2 regions of the Pseudomonas sp. GW821-FHT09E04 genome follow, and region 1 is predicted to be linked to the other one. Evidence: riboswitches for the same ligand, from Rfam matches in the RefSeq annotation. Region 1 holds a riboswitch; the other holds the start of a gene.
The links. A riboswitch is a leader RNA that binds a small molecule or an ion and turns the genes downstream of it on or off. The one in region 1 is predicted to bind cobalamin.

Region 2: another riboswitch for cobalamin. It lies ahead of AC07N4_RS03230 (CbtB domain-containing protein); the one in region 1 lies ahead of cobO (cob(I)yrinic acid a,c-diamide adenosyltransferase).

The regions. Positions count from the first base shown of each region.
Region 1 covers NZ_JBWKOR010000002.1:24,408-29,839, forward strand. The annotation lists gene cobD (threonine-phosphate decarboxylase CobD) at 1-410, opposite strand, end outside; gene cbiB (adenosylcobinamide-phosphate synthase CbiB) at 403-1,311, opposite strand; gene bluB (5,6-dimethylbenzimidazole synthase) at 1,308-1,958, opposite strand; gene AC07N4_RS06365 (cobyrinic acid a,c-diamide synthase CobB) at 1,955-3,250, opposite strand; gene cobO (cob(I)yrinic acid a,c-diamide adenosyltransferase) at 3,247-3,858, opposite strand; cobalamin riboswitch at 3,940-4,165, opposite strand; gene AC07N4_RS06375 (hypothetical protein) at 4,332-4,916, shown strand; gene AC07N4_RS06380 (PQQ-dependent sugar dehydrogenase) at 4,983-5,432, shown strand, end outside.
Region 2 covers NZ_JBWKOR010000001.1:714,365-719,796, reverse strand. The annotation lists gene AC07N4_RS03260 (fatty acid cis/trans isomerase) at 1-608, shown strand, start outside; gene AC07N4_RS03255 (hypothetical protein) at 669-914, shown strand; gene nfuA (Fe-S biogenesis protein NfuA) at 1,037-1,621, shown strand; gene cobM (precorrin-4 C(11)-methyltransferase) at 1,670-2,416, opposite strand; gene AC07N4_RS03240 (cobalamin biosynthesis protein) at 2,508-2,921, opposite strand; gene AC07N4_RS03235 (CbtA family protein) at 2,918-3,619, opposite strand; gene AC07N4_RS03230 (CbtB domain-containing protein) at 3,631-3,828, opposite strand; cobalamin riboswitch at 3,951-4,171, opposite strand; cobalamin riboswitch at 4,902-5,111, shown strand; gene cobW (cobalamin biosynthesis protein CobW) at 5,211-5,432, shown strand, end outside.

The sequences.
Region 1 (5,432 bases):
GTGGGATTGTTCGGATTGACCACCACCAGCACGTCGAGGCTGTCGAGGAAGAAATCGACTTCCTGTTCCAGCACCTCGCGCACGATGTAACCACTGCGCCGCCAGGCTTCGGCATGCTCGGCATAACACGGCGACAACACGCCGACCTTGCCGGCCCGGCGCAAACGCGGCAGCAACTGAATGGCCATCTGCGAACCGGCCACCGGCAGCACTTGCGCGGCACCGTAGTAGTCGCACGCCGCCTGCTCCAGACCGTCATCGGTTTCCGGCAGGCGCGCCCAGGCCCGCAGCGGGATGTCCGGGACCGGGAACGGCCATGGCGCGAGGCCAGTGGACAGGTCGAGCCAGTCTTCTTCCGCGATGCCGTATTCGAGCGCCGCCCTGCGCAGCCGGCCACCGTGCTCAAGCATAGAATTCAGCCCCCACGCAGAGAATCAGCAGCCATAACCATACCCCGCGCTGGACCAATTGCCAGCCGCGATCGATGGAATCTGCATCCGCCGGCAAGCCTTCGCCCAGTTGCGGACGCTCGTGCAGCTCGCCGTGGTAAATCGCCGGCCCGCCCAACTCGACGCCCAGCGCACCCGCGCCGGCGGCCATCACTGGACCTGCGTTCGGGCTGTCCCATTTCGGCGCCTGGGTGCGCCAGCATTTCAGCGCCAGTCGGGTCTTGCCCAGCAGCGCGTAGGTCAACGCCACCAGCCGCGCAGGAATGTAGTTGAGGACGTCGTCGATCTTCGCCGCCGCCCAGCCGAAACGCTCGAAGCGTTCGTTGCGATAGCCCCACATCGCGTCGAGCGTATTGCTCAGACGATAGAGCACCACGCCCGGCGCACCGGCCACGGCAAACCAGAACAGTGCGGCGAACACGGCATCGCTGCCGTTCTCCAGTACCGATTCAGTGGCGGCGCGGGCGACAGCGGTGCTGTCCAGCTCACTGGTCTGACGGCTGACCAGATAACCCACGCGTTTGCGCGCTTCTTCCAGATCATCGCTGCGCAGGGCCTTGGCCACCGGCTCGACGTGCTCGCCGAGACTGCGCATGCCGAGGGCGCAATACAGCGCGAGAATCTCGACCACCCAGCCCACATACGGCGCCCAGGACAATGCCGTGGCCAGCAGGGTCAGCGGCAGCACTGCAATCACCCACGCGGTGACGCCATGGCTGCGCCAACCGCGACCACCGCTATTGAAACGTTGCTCGATGCGCCCGGCGAAATTGCCGAACGCCACCAGCGGATGCCAGCGTTTCGGTTCACCCAGCAGCGCATCCAGCGCGACCGCGGCGACACTCAACAACGCCACACTCATTGACTCACTCCCCAGAAGTTTTCATACAGCAGCTCACTGAGCGGACGCGCCTGCGCCCACCCTTCGAGTACCAGCATCGGCGCCGGATAGAATTCCTTGACCGGCCCCAGACAAAGAACCGCCAGCGGCTTGGCCCCGGCCGGCAGTTTCAGCAGATCGGCCAGCGCCTGCGGTTCGAACAGCGACACCCAGCCCATGCCCAGGCCTTCGGCGCGCGCCGCCAGCCACAGGTTCTGGATCGCGCAGGACAATGAGGCCATGTCCATTTCCGGCAGCGTGCGACGGCCGAAAATGTGCCGTTCGCGATCGTCCATCAAGGCTGCGACCAACACTTCCGCACAGTCGTTGATGCCCTCGACCTTGAGTTTCATGAACTCGTCACTGCGCTCGCCGAGGGCTTCGGCGGTGCGTACACGTTCTTCTTCAACAAGGTTCTGGATCTGGCCACGCAGCGCGCGGTCGCTGATACGGATGAAGCGCCACGGCTGCATCAGACCGACGCTCGGCGCCTGATGTGCGGCTTCAAGCAATCGGCGCAGCAATTCAGGCTCGACCGTGCCGCCGCTGAAGTGGCGCATGTCGCGGCGTTCGGCGATGGCGCGGTAGACCGCTTCGCGCTCGGTTTCAGTGAATGCGTTGTCGGTCATGGCACCAACAGTGCGGCAATCGCCGACGGATTCGACGGGAAGTAAAAGTGCACGTACGAGGCGGTCATCCGCCCTTCCCGATACACCGCTTCGGCACCGCGCCCGCCATTGGGGCTGTGGCCACGGGCAATGGGTGTCAGTTCGGTGGTGGTCAGGGAATGGTGATAAGTGTGACCGCGCAGCAAGCCTTCCGGCAGTTCGACCTCTTGCAAGGCCAGCGCGGCCAGACGTTTCTGCATCACGGCATCGCCACTCAGCAGGCCGACCAAATCAGCGCGGGTGCCTTCGACATCGGTCAACGAATCCAGCAGATAGAGCATGCCGCCACATTCGGCGAGTAACGGTTTGCCGGCGGCGTGATGCGCGCGGATCGCTTTGAGCATGTCGGCGTTTTGCGACAAGGCCACGTGGTGCAGTTCCGGATAACCGCCGGGCAGGTACAAGCTGTCGGCCTCAGGCAATTGCGTATCGCGGATCGGCGAGAAGAAACTCAACTCCGCGCCCATCGCCCGCAACAGATCAAGGCTGGCGCCATAGGTGAAGGCAAACGCCTCGTCTCGGGCGACGGCAATCCGCACGCCGTCGAGCAGCCTTTCGGTATTCACGATTTCAGGTGCGGCGAATTCGACGGCCGGTGGCAGCGCTACCTCGCAAGTGCTGGCCAGCGCTTCGGCGGCGGCGTCGAGGCGCACATCGAGGTCATTGAGCTCGCTGGCCTGCACCAGGCCAAGATGGCGACTTGGCAGTTCGATCCCGGTTTCCCGGGACAACGCACCGTACCAGCGCAAACCTTCAGTGAGGCTGCCTTCGAGCAACTGTGCATGGCGCACGGTGCCGACGCGGTTGGCCAGCACGCCGGCGAACGGCAGGTCCGGCTGGTAGCGCGCCAGACCCAGCGCCAAGGCGCCGAAGGTCTGGGCCATGGCCGTGCCATCGATCACGCCGAGTACCGGCACGCCGAAATGCCGCGCCAGGTCGGCGCTCGACGGTGTGCCGTCGAACAAGCCCATCACGCCTTCGATCAGGATCAGATCGGCTTCAGCGGCGGCTTCCCACAACAGACGTCGACTTTCCTGCTCGCCGACCATCCACATGTCCAGTTGATAGACCGGCGCACCGCTGGCGCGCTCGAGGATCATCGGGTCGAGAAAGTCCGGGCCGCATTTGAATACGCGAACCTTGCGCCCCTGATTGCGGTGCAGACGGGCCAGCGCGGCGGTGACAGTGGTCTTGCCCTGGCCGGAGGCCGGCGCGGCGATCAATACCGCCGGGCAGTGACGTGGTTGATTCAAAGTTCGACGCCTTTCTGCGCTTTGATACCGGCCTGGAAGGCGTGTTTGATCATGCCCATTTCGGTGACGGTGTCGCCCATCTCGATCATTTCCGGCTTGGCAGCGCGGCCGGTGACGATCACATGCTGCATCGGCGGACGGGCCTGCAGATCGCTGAGCACCTGATCCAGATCGAGGTAGCCGTGCTTGAGGGCGATGTTCAGCTCATCGAGCACCACCAGACCGATCGACGGATCACGCAGCAGTTCGCGGGACACTTCCCATGCAGCTTCGGCAGCGGCGATGTCGCGCTGGCGATCCTGGGTTTCCCAAGTGAAGCCCTCGCCCATCACATGAAAACGTACCTGCTCGGGGAAGCGGCGGAAGAACAGTTCCTCCCCGGTGCTGTTGCGGCCCTTGATGAACTGCACCACGCCGCACTGCATGCCGTGGCCCATGGCGCGGGCGAGCATGCCGAACGCCGAGCTGCTTTTGCCTTTGCCATTGCCGGTCAGCACCAGCACCAGGCCGCATTCGTCTGGCGAATTGGCGATGCGCTCGTCGATCACGGCTTTTTTGCGCTGCATGCGCGCCAGGTGGCGCTCGTCGCGTTCGGGGGAATCAGTCATGGGGGAGCTCTCCGTTGAGGCTGGATAACGGCGGGCAGGCACAAGAATAGACGGCAACAAGCCTGGCATCGCCCACCGTGATGCCGCTGGATGGATCAGGCCGGTCTCCGGGCTCATGAGCGGCCTTGGCCTGGCTGCGCGCCTTCCCGCTTTGCAGCAGTGGCATTAGACGCAGCTTTTACTCATTTACCGTTGCGGGGGCAGCGCCGGGATCGTGATGGTTCTTCGCTTGAAGACCCGCCTCACCGGCTTCCCTGTTTCACTCTGTCGACAGCGGTCACAGAGCACCTGAAACAAGCCGCGAAGGTTAGAGGGTTGGGGGTGGAGCGTCAAATGAAGAGGCCCCCTGAAAGCGAATAACTGCCGTCGATCAATTATCTGACGCCAATCTTGTGCCACACTGTCAGCAGTGATATCAAAGAGCCATGCTTTTTGAATGCAGAGAGCACATCACAATAACAAGGGAGAGCACCATGCAAGGCATGATCATCAGCAATCCGCGGCTGGAATTCCTGCGCCCGGTGCTGGAACGCTGGTTTGACTGTATCGACCGCTACAACGCCGTGCGCGGCGACAACGACACGCCGTACTGGCACGACGAAAAAGCCAACCTCGGCCTGTTGTCCGCCGCCGCGTGGATGGCCGAACTGGTCACCCTGCGCGACACCGCCACCCGCAAGCAGAACGAGGAAGGCGAGCGCAATGCCCGCGCCGACCTGTTCCTGGCCGGCGCCGAAGATCGCGCCTACATCCAGGCGACGCAACGCTGGCCGCGCGTCAACAGCCTGAATCTGACCCAGGCCCTGGCCGATATCACCAGCGACGCCAAGCGCATCAGCTACGCCAGCGATCTCAAGCTCGGCTGCCTGTTCGTCGCCCCACAGAAAGCCCAGCACAGCGCCAGCCCCGAGGAACTGCAGGACATGGTCGACGACCTGCAAAAGGAACACACCTGCGCCGTCGCCTGGTATTTCCCCTACGCCTATCGCAAATTGCGCAGCGAGGCCGGCAACTACCACCCCGGCATTGCCGTGCTGTTCAAGGAGGCACGCGGCTGAGCGGTTGAACCATCGGGCTCGCGCACTTCTCTATGATTAGGAATGCATTCATAGGGAAGATCAGTAATGCGCAAGCCCCACCTCGTTTTCGTCATCGCACTCGCCGGAGGGCTCACCGCCTGTGGTGAATCCTCCAGCCTGCAAGTCTCGGACGGCACCGGCCCGTCTCCCAAACTGCCCGAACCGAACAAGACCCTGATCCCGACGGTGAACATCGCCCCGGCGATCGGCTGGCCGGCGGGTGCGAAACCAACGCCAGCCGCAGGCACCCAAGTGGCCGCATTCGCCGAAAACCTCGATCACCCGCGCTGGCTCTACGTGCTGCCCAATGGCGATGTGCTGGTGGCGGAAACCAATGCCCCGCCGAAACCGGACGATGGCAACGGGATACGTGGCTGGGTGACGAAGAAAATCATGGGCCGCGCCGGCGCCGGGGTTCCCAGCCCGAATCGCATCACCCTGTTGCGCGACGCTGATCACGATGGCGTGGCCGAAACCCGCACGGTATTTCTACAA
Region 2 (5,432 bases), on a different contig from region 1:
CACTGAAACTCGACGGAAAAGACCCGAAGCATGACTTCGCCATGCAGTTGCTCGCCCGTTACGGCGACCTCAACGCACGGCCCGATCCGATCAATCGCTGCGTGGATGCCTACTGTTCGCGGCCGAACATCGACCCGGCGCTGCAAAATGCCGAACAGGCCCTGAGCCGCCTGACGGCGCGCCCTGCAGCCGGCCTGAAGGTGATCGATCAGTTACCGGAAGCCACCATGCTGCGCATCGAAACTGCCAGCGGCAAACGCGAGGTCTACAGCCTGCTGCGCAACCGCGCCCACAGCAACGTGGCGTTCCTGCTCGGTGAGTCACTGCGTTATCAACCGGGCCTCGACACCCTGACCATTTATCCGGGCGTGCTGAGCAGCTACCCGAACTTCATGTTCAACATCCCGGCGGATCAGGTGCCGGCGTTTGTCGATGCCATGGAAAGCGCGAAGGATGCGCCGCAGTTCGAGAAGATCGTCGAACGTTGGGGTATTCGCCGCAGCCATCCACAGTTCTGGTTCTACTTCCACGATCTGAGCCAGTACATCCATGAAACCGACCCGGTGGAAGAGGGCGTGCTGGATATGAACCGGTACGAGAATCTTTGATCGGTTTGATCGATGGCAGCTGTCCCAATCCTGTGCAGCACGGGATCGGGAGCGCCATCGATGTTGATTTCAGTGCAGGCCCTGCGAGCGCTCGCCGCGTGGGCGGTGGTCTGCCATCACTTCATGCAGATTTTCTTCGACTCGGTGTATCTGATGTACGTGCTGGTGCTGTCGGGCAGGCGCTTATCTGGCCCGACGCTATGGGATCAACCCGTATTTGATGTTATTTGTCTGTGCGCTGGCCATCAGAGACGCCTCATGGCTGAGCTGCGAATGGGTAGAAAAACACAGCTATCCGAGGCTTAAAGCACGGATTGACGGCGAACCTGGCGCTTGGCCGATTTGCGAACTATTCCTACGTAAATACTAGGACTTTGTGCCGCGCGCCGATTGGCGTAAACTCCGCCTCAAGCCTGCGAGGAGTTTCCATGACCGCTATTACCATTACCGACGCCGCCCATGATTACCTGGCCGATCTGCTTTCCAAGCAGAACACCCCGGGTATCGGCATCCGCGTCTTCATCACCCAGCCTGGCACCCAGTACGCCGAAACCTGCATTGCCTATTGCAAGCCGGGCGAAGAGAAACCTGAAGACACAGCGCTGGGGCTGAAAAGCTTCACCGCCTACATCGACTCGTTCAGCGAAGCGTTTCTCGACGATGCTGTCGTCGACTACGCCACCGACCGCATGGGCGGCCAGCTGACCATCAAGGCACCGAACGCCAAAGTACCGATGGTCAACGCCGACAGCCCGGTCAACGAGCGCATCAACTATTACCTGCAAACCGAAATCAACCCGGGGCTGGCCAGCCACGGCGGTCAGGTCAGCCTGATCGATGTCGTTGAAGACGGCATTGCCGTGCTGCAGTTCGGCGGCGGTTGCCAGGGCTGCGGCCAGGCGGACGTAACCCTGAAGGAAGGCATCGAGCGCACCTTGCTCGAGCGCATTCCGGAGCTCAAGGGCGTTCGCGACGTGACCGACCACACGCAGAAAGAAAACGCCTACTACTAAGGCGTTCGCTGCGGCATAAAAAAACGGCGCCCCGTGAGCGCCGTTTTTTTATGGTCGATACAAATGCGCATGCCCCGCGCGATACAGCGACGATTCACTGAAATGATCGCTGCCCAACACCCGCCCGACCAGAATCAGTGCCGTACGCCGAAACCCCTTGGCGGCCACCTTCGCGGCAATATCCTCCAGCGTCCCGACCACCCAGTCCTGATCCGGCCACGTCGCCCGGTGGATCACTGCGATCGGGCAGTCCGCACCATAGTGCGGCAGCAGTTCGGCGAGGATTTTCTCCAGATGATTGACCCCCAAATGAATCGCCATGGTCGCCCCGTGCTGCGCGAGGTTACCCAGTTCTTCCCCGGCGGGCATCGCGGTCTTGTCCGCGTAACGGGTCAGGATCACGCTTTGCGAGATGTCCGGCAGAGTGAGTTCGGCGCCCAACAACGCCGCGCAGGCAGCAGTGGCGGTTACGCCGGGGACAATCTCGAACGGGATGTCCAGCTCGCGCAGATAACGGATCTGCTCGCCGATGGCGCCATACAGGCTCGGATCGCCCGAATGCACCCGCGCCACGTCCTGGCCCTTGGCGTGGGCGGTCTTGATCAGATCGATGATCTGTTCCAGATGCAGTTCGGCGCTGTTGACCACGGTTTCAGCCGAATGACCGTCCAGCACCGCCGCCGGCACCAGCGAACCTGCATAGATGATCACCGGGCAGCTGCGAATCAGTCGCTGACCTTTGACAGTGATCAATTCCGGGTCGCCGGGGCCGGCGCCGATGAAGTAAACGGTCATCGTTGGATCCTGTGAAAGTAGGGCAGGTCGAGGCTTCAAGAGCAGTTCAGATGAAGAATGCTCATGATCGAAAGCGAGGATTATCGGGAATTTACGCCGCGCCGGCCAATGCCAGGGTTGCCTGGGCGTACTTTTGCCGGGAAATCAGCAGTTTTGCCGGGGCCTGGATCAGTTGTTCGGCAAGCGCCAGTGCGGCGCTTTCCGCCACCCCGTAGCAACCGGTGCGTTCGAAAGCGATCTGCGAATGGTGACTCAGGCGTTGCTGATAACTGGCCAGTTCTTCGCTGCTGAAATACAGCAGCGGCAGCGCCAGTTGTGCCGCCAGTTCCTGCAGGCCGGGTTCGTCGCGTTTCAGGTCGATACTGGCCAGGGCCTTGACCGCTTCGAGTTCGATGCGATGAGCCTGCAGGGCCTGGTCGAGCAAGGCGCGCAGCGTACTGGCCGGGCAGCCGCGCTGGCAGCCCAGGCCGACCACCAGAGTCGGCGCTGCGCTGTCATCGGTCATGCGTGGTATTGACCATCGCTTTTGCGGCGGAACAACCAGGCGCTGATCAGGCCCAGGGCCAGCCAGAACGCCACGTTGGTCAACTGCGAAGCGATTTTGAATTGAGCTTCCAGTGCTTCCGGCGCGAGCATCGAGTGCACTTCCGGTTGCGGGGCGCCGATCACGTGTGGCACAGCGAGAATCGCCACGCCGAGGATCTTCAGCAACCAGTTGCCACCGAACGCGATCAGCGCCAGGCCGACAGCGGTCGACGCGGCAGTGCCGATCCACCACATCTGGCGCGACGCCAGGTCTGCAGCGGCGGTGCCCGGCAGCTCAGGTGGCAGGCCCAGTGTCGGTGCGAGCACGAAAGTCGCGTAACCCGCCAGACCCCAGAGCAGGCCTTGCGACGTCTTGGTCGGCGCACGCAGGGTGTACAGACCGGCCAGCATCAGGGCGAAACCCACGGCCACGACCAGATTGCCGCCGGTAGTGGAAACCACGCGCTGCCAGCCGTCTTCCGGCTCCCAGGCTTCGGCATCGTGGGTGTGGGCGGCGGTGCCGGCGGCGTGTTCGTGAACGGCGGCAACCGGCTCGGCTTTCTCGAAGGTCTCTGCCTGAAGAATCAGCGGCGACACCCAGAAGCTTTGCAGCAACGTCAGGAGCAGGGCGGCCAGAAGGCCGGTGAAACCTGCGGTCTGCGCAATACGCTTGATCATGTCGTCAGGTCTCAGTGGCACGGGAACGCGGCGCTGTGGCGGGTATCGTGAGCGGCGTTGTGAACCGCTTCGATGTGCGAGAAACCGGCGAAATAGACCAGGCTGGCACCCAGGATCGACGCGAAGATCGCAGCGGTCAGGCGTTGGCTCAGGGTGGTGGTGCTGGAGATTTTGTCCGTGTTGCTGCCGGTGCTGCTGATGATCGACATGGCGCTTCCCTCTGGAGTGTCAGCGGGTGAACGGTGCGCATGAAAACCCCTGCGAGTCGGGCACGCAGAGGTTCGAACAGCGCCCGCCCACCGCGGGTTTGTTATGTTCAGTGACGCAAGATGCGTACTGTGTGTTGCGGGCCGGTCTCCGGGCTCACGAGGGGTGGCTGTCTGCCGACCTGCAAGCGTCACCTTCCCATGCCTGGGGGCACAGTGGATCTGACGCTTCGCTCGCTTACCGTTGCGGGGGCAGCACCGGACTGACATGGCTTTAGAGTAAAGCACATGATTCACCGGTTTCCCGTTTCACCCTTTGCAGGGCACCCGTAACAAGTTGTGTAGGAGACCATGGGTTGGGGAATTTAGTCAATTTTGTGGGCATATCCGTTTTTGTGGGCATATCCGTTGCTGCGGTTATGGCCACTTAGGGTTCCGCCCTTACGGCGGGTCACTTTTTCCAAACGCCCGGAGTGCCGGGGCAGGTCCACCAAAAAGGCTTTACCCTGACGTACGGCCCTCGCTGTGGCTCGGGTTCCTTCGCTCCGGGATTGATCCGGGGGCATCGCCTACGGTTTGCTTCGCTGCACCTCCTCTCGATGTGTTTGGCTTCGCCAAACGGTCGCTGCGCTCCCACCCCCGGATCAATCCCTCCACTCAGCCTGCCGACGGGCCTTGCGATCAAAAGCGGTACTTGAGCTAACGCTCATCGTGGTGAGGGGCTTTTGATCTGGCTTTTGCTCTGGCTCTGGCTTTTGATTTTTTGCCCCTTCGGCAGGCCGAGCAGAGGTGTTCATCAGGGGGTAGGCGCGTAGCGCCGTGCGGCGAAGCCGCATACATCGAGAGGAGGTGCAGCGAAGCAAACCGGAGGCGATGCCCCCTGATGGACACCGTAGCGAGGGAACACTGAGCCTAAGCGAAGTGCCGTACGCCGGGGCAAAAGCCTTTTGGTTCCTTTTTGGCGTTTGAAAAAGGGACTCGCTGTAAGAGCGAAACCGCCAGCGGCAGCACCCGAAGCAACGGATATGCTCTCGTTCCCAAACTCCACGAACCATTGACCCATCCCCACACCCTGCGTAGCCTTGCGCTTTCGAGGTTCTTCGGCCCACGCCGAAGCTAAGAAGGGAACGCGGTCCAAGCCGCGGCTGCCCCCGCAACTGTGAACGGTGCTGTTCGCTGCCACGCCACTGCCAGCTCAATCCAGAGCCAGCGGGAAGGCGCAGTAAACGCCGGGCCAAGGCCTGAACACCGTCAGCCAGGAGACCTGCCTCGTCACAGATTCTCACTTTCAACCGGGCGGGGTGATCCGGTGGCGAACTCTCCAGGCACGCACCCGTGTTGCCGGTCTCGTCCCGTATGCCCGCCACCTTGCCAAAGGGCATCCGATGAAAACACTGGCCAAACTCCCCGTCACCATCGTCACCGGCTTCCTCGGCTCGGGCAAAACCACCTTGCTGCGGCACATGCTCGACAACGCTCAGGGCCGCCGTATCGCGGTGATCGTCAACGAGTTTGGCGAGCTGGGCATCGACGGTGAAATCCTCAAGCAGTGCACCATCGGCTGCACCGAAGAAGAAGCCACCGGCCGCGTCTACGAACTGGCCAAC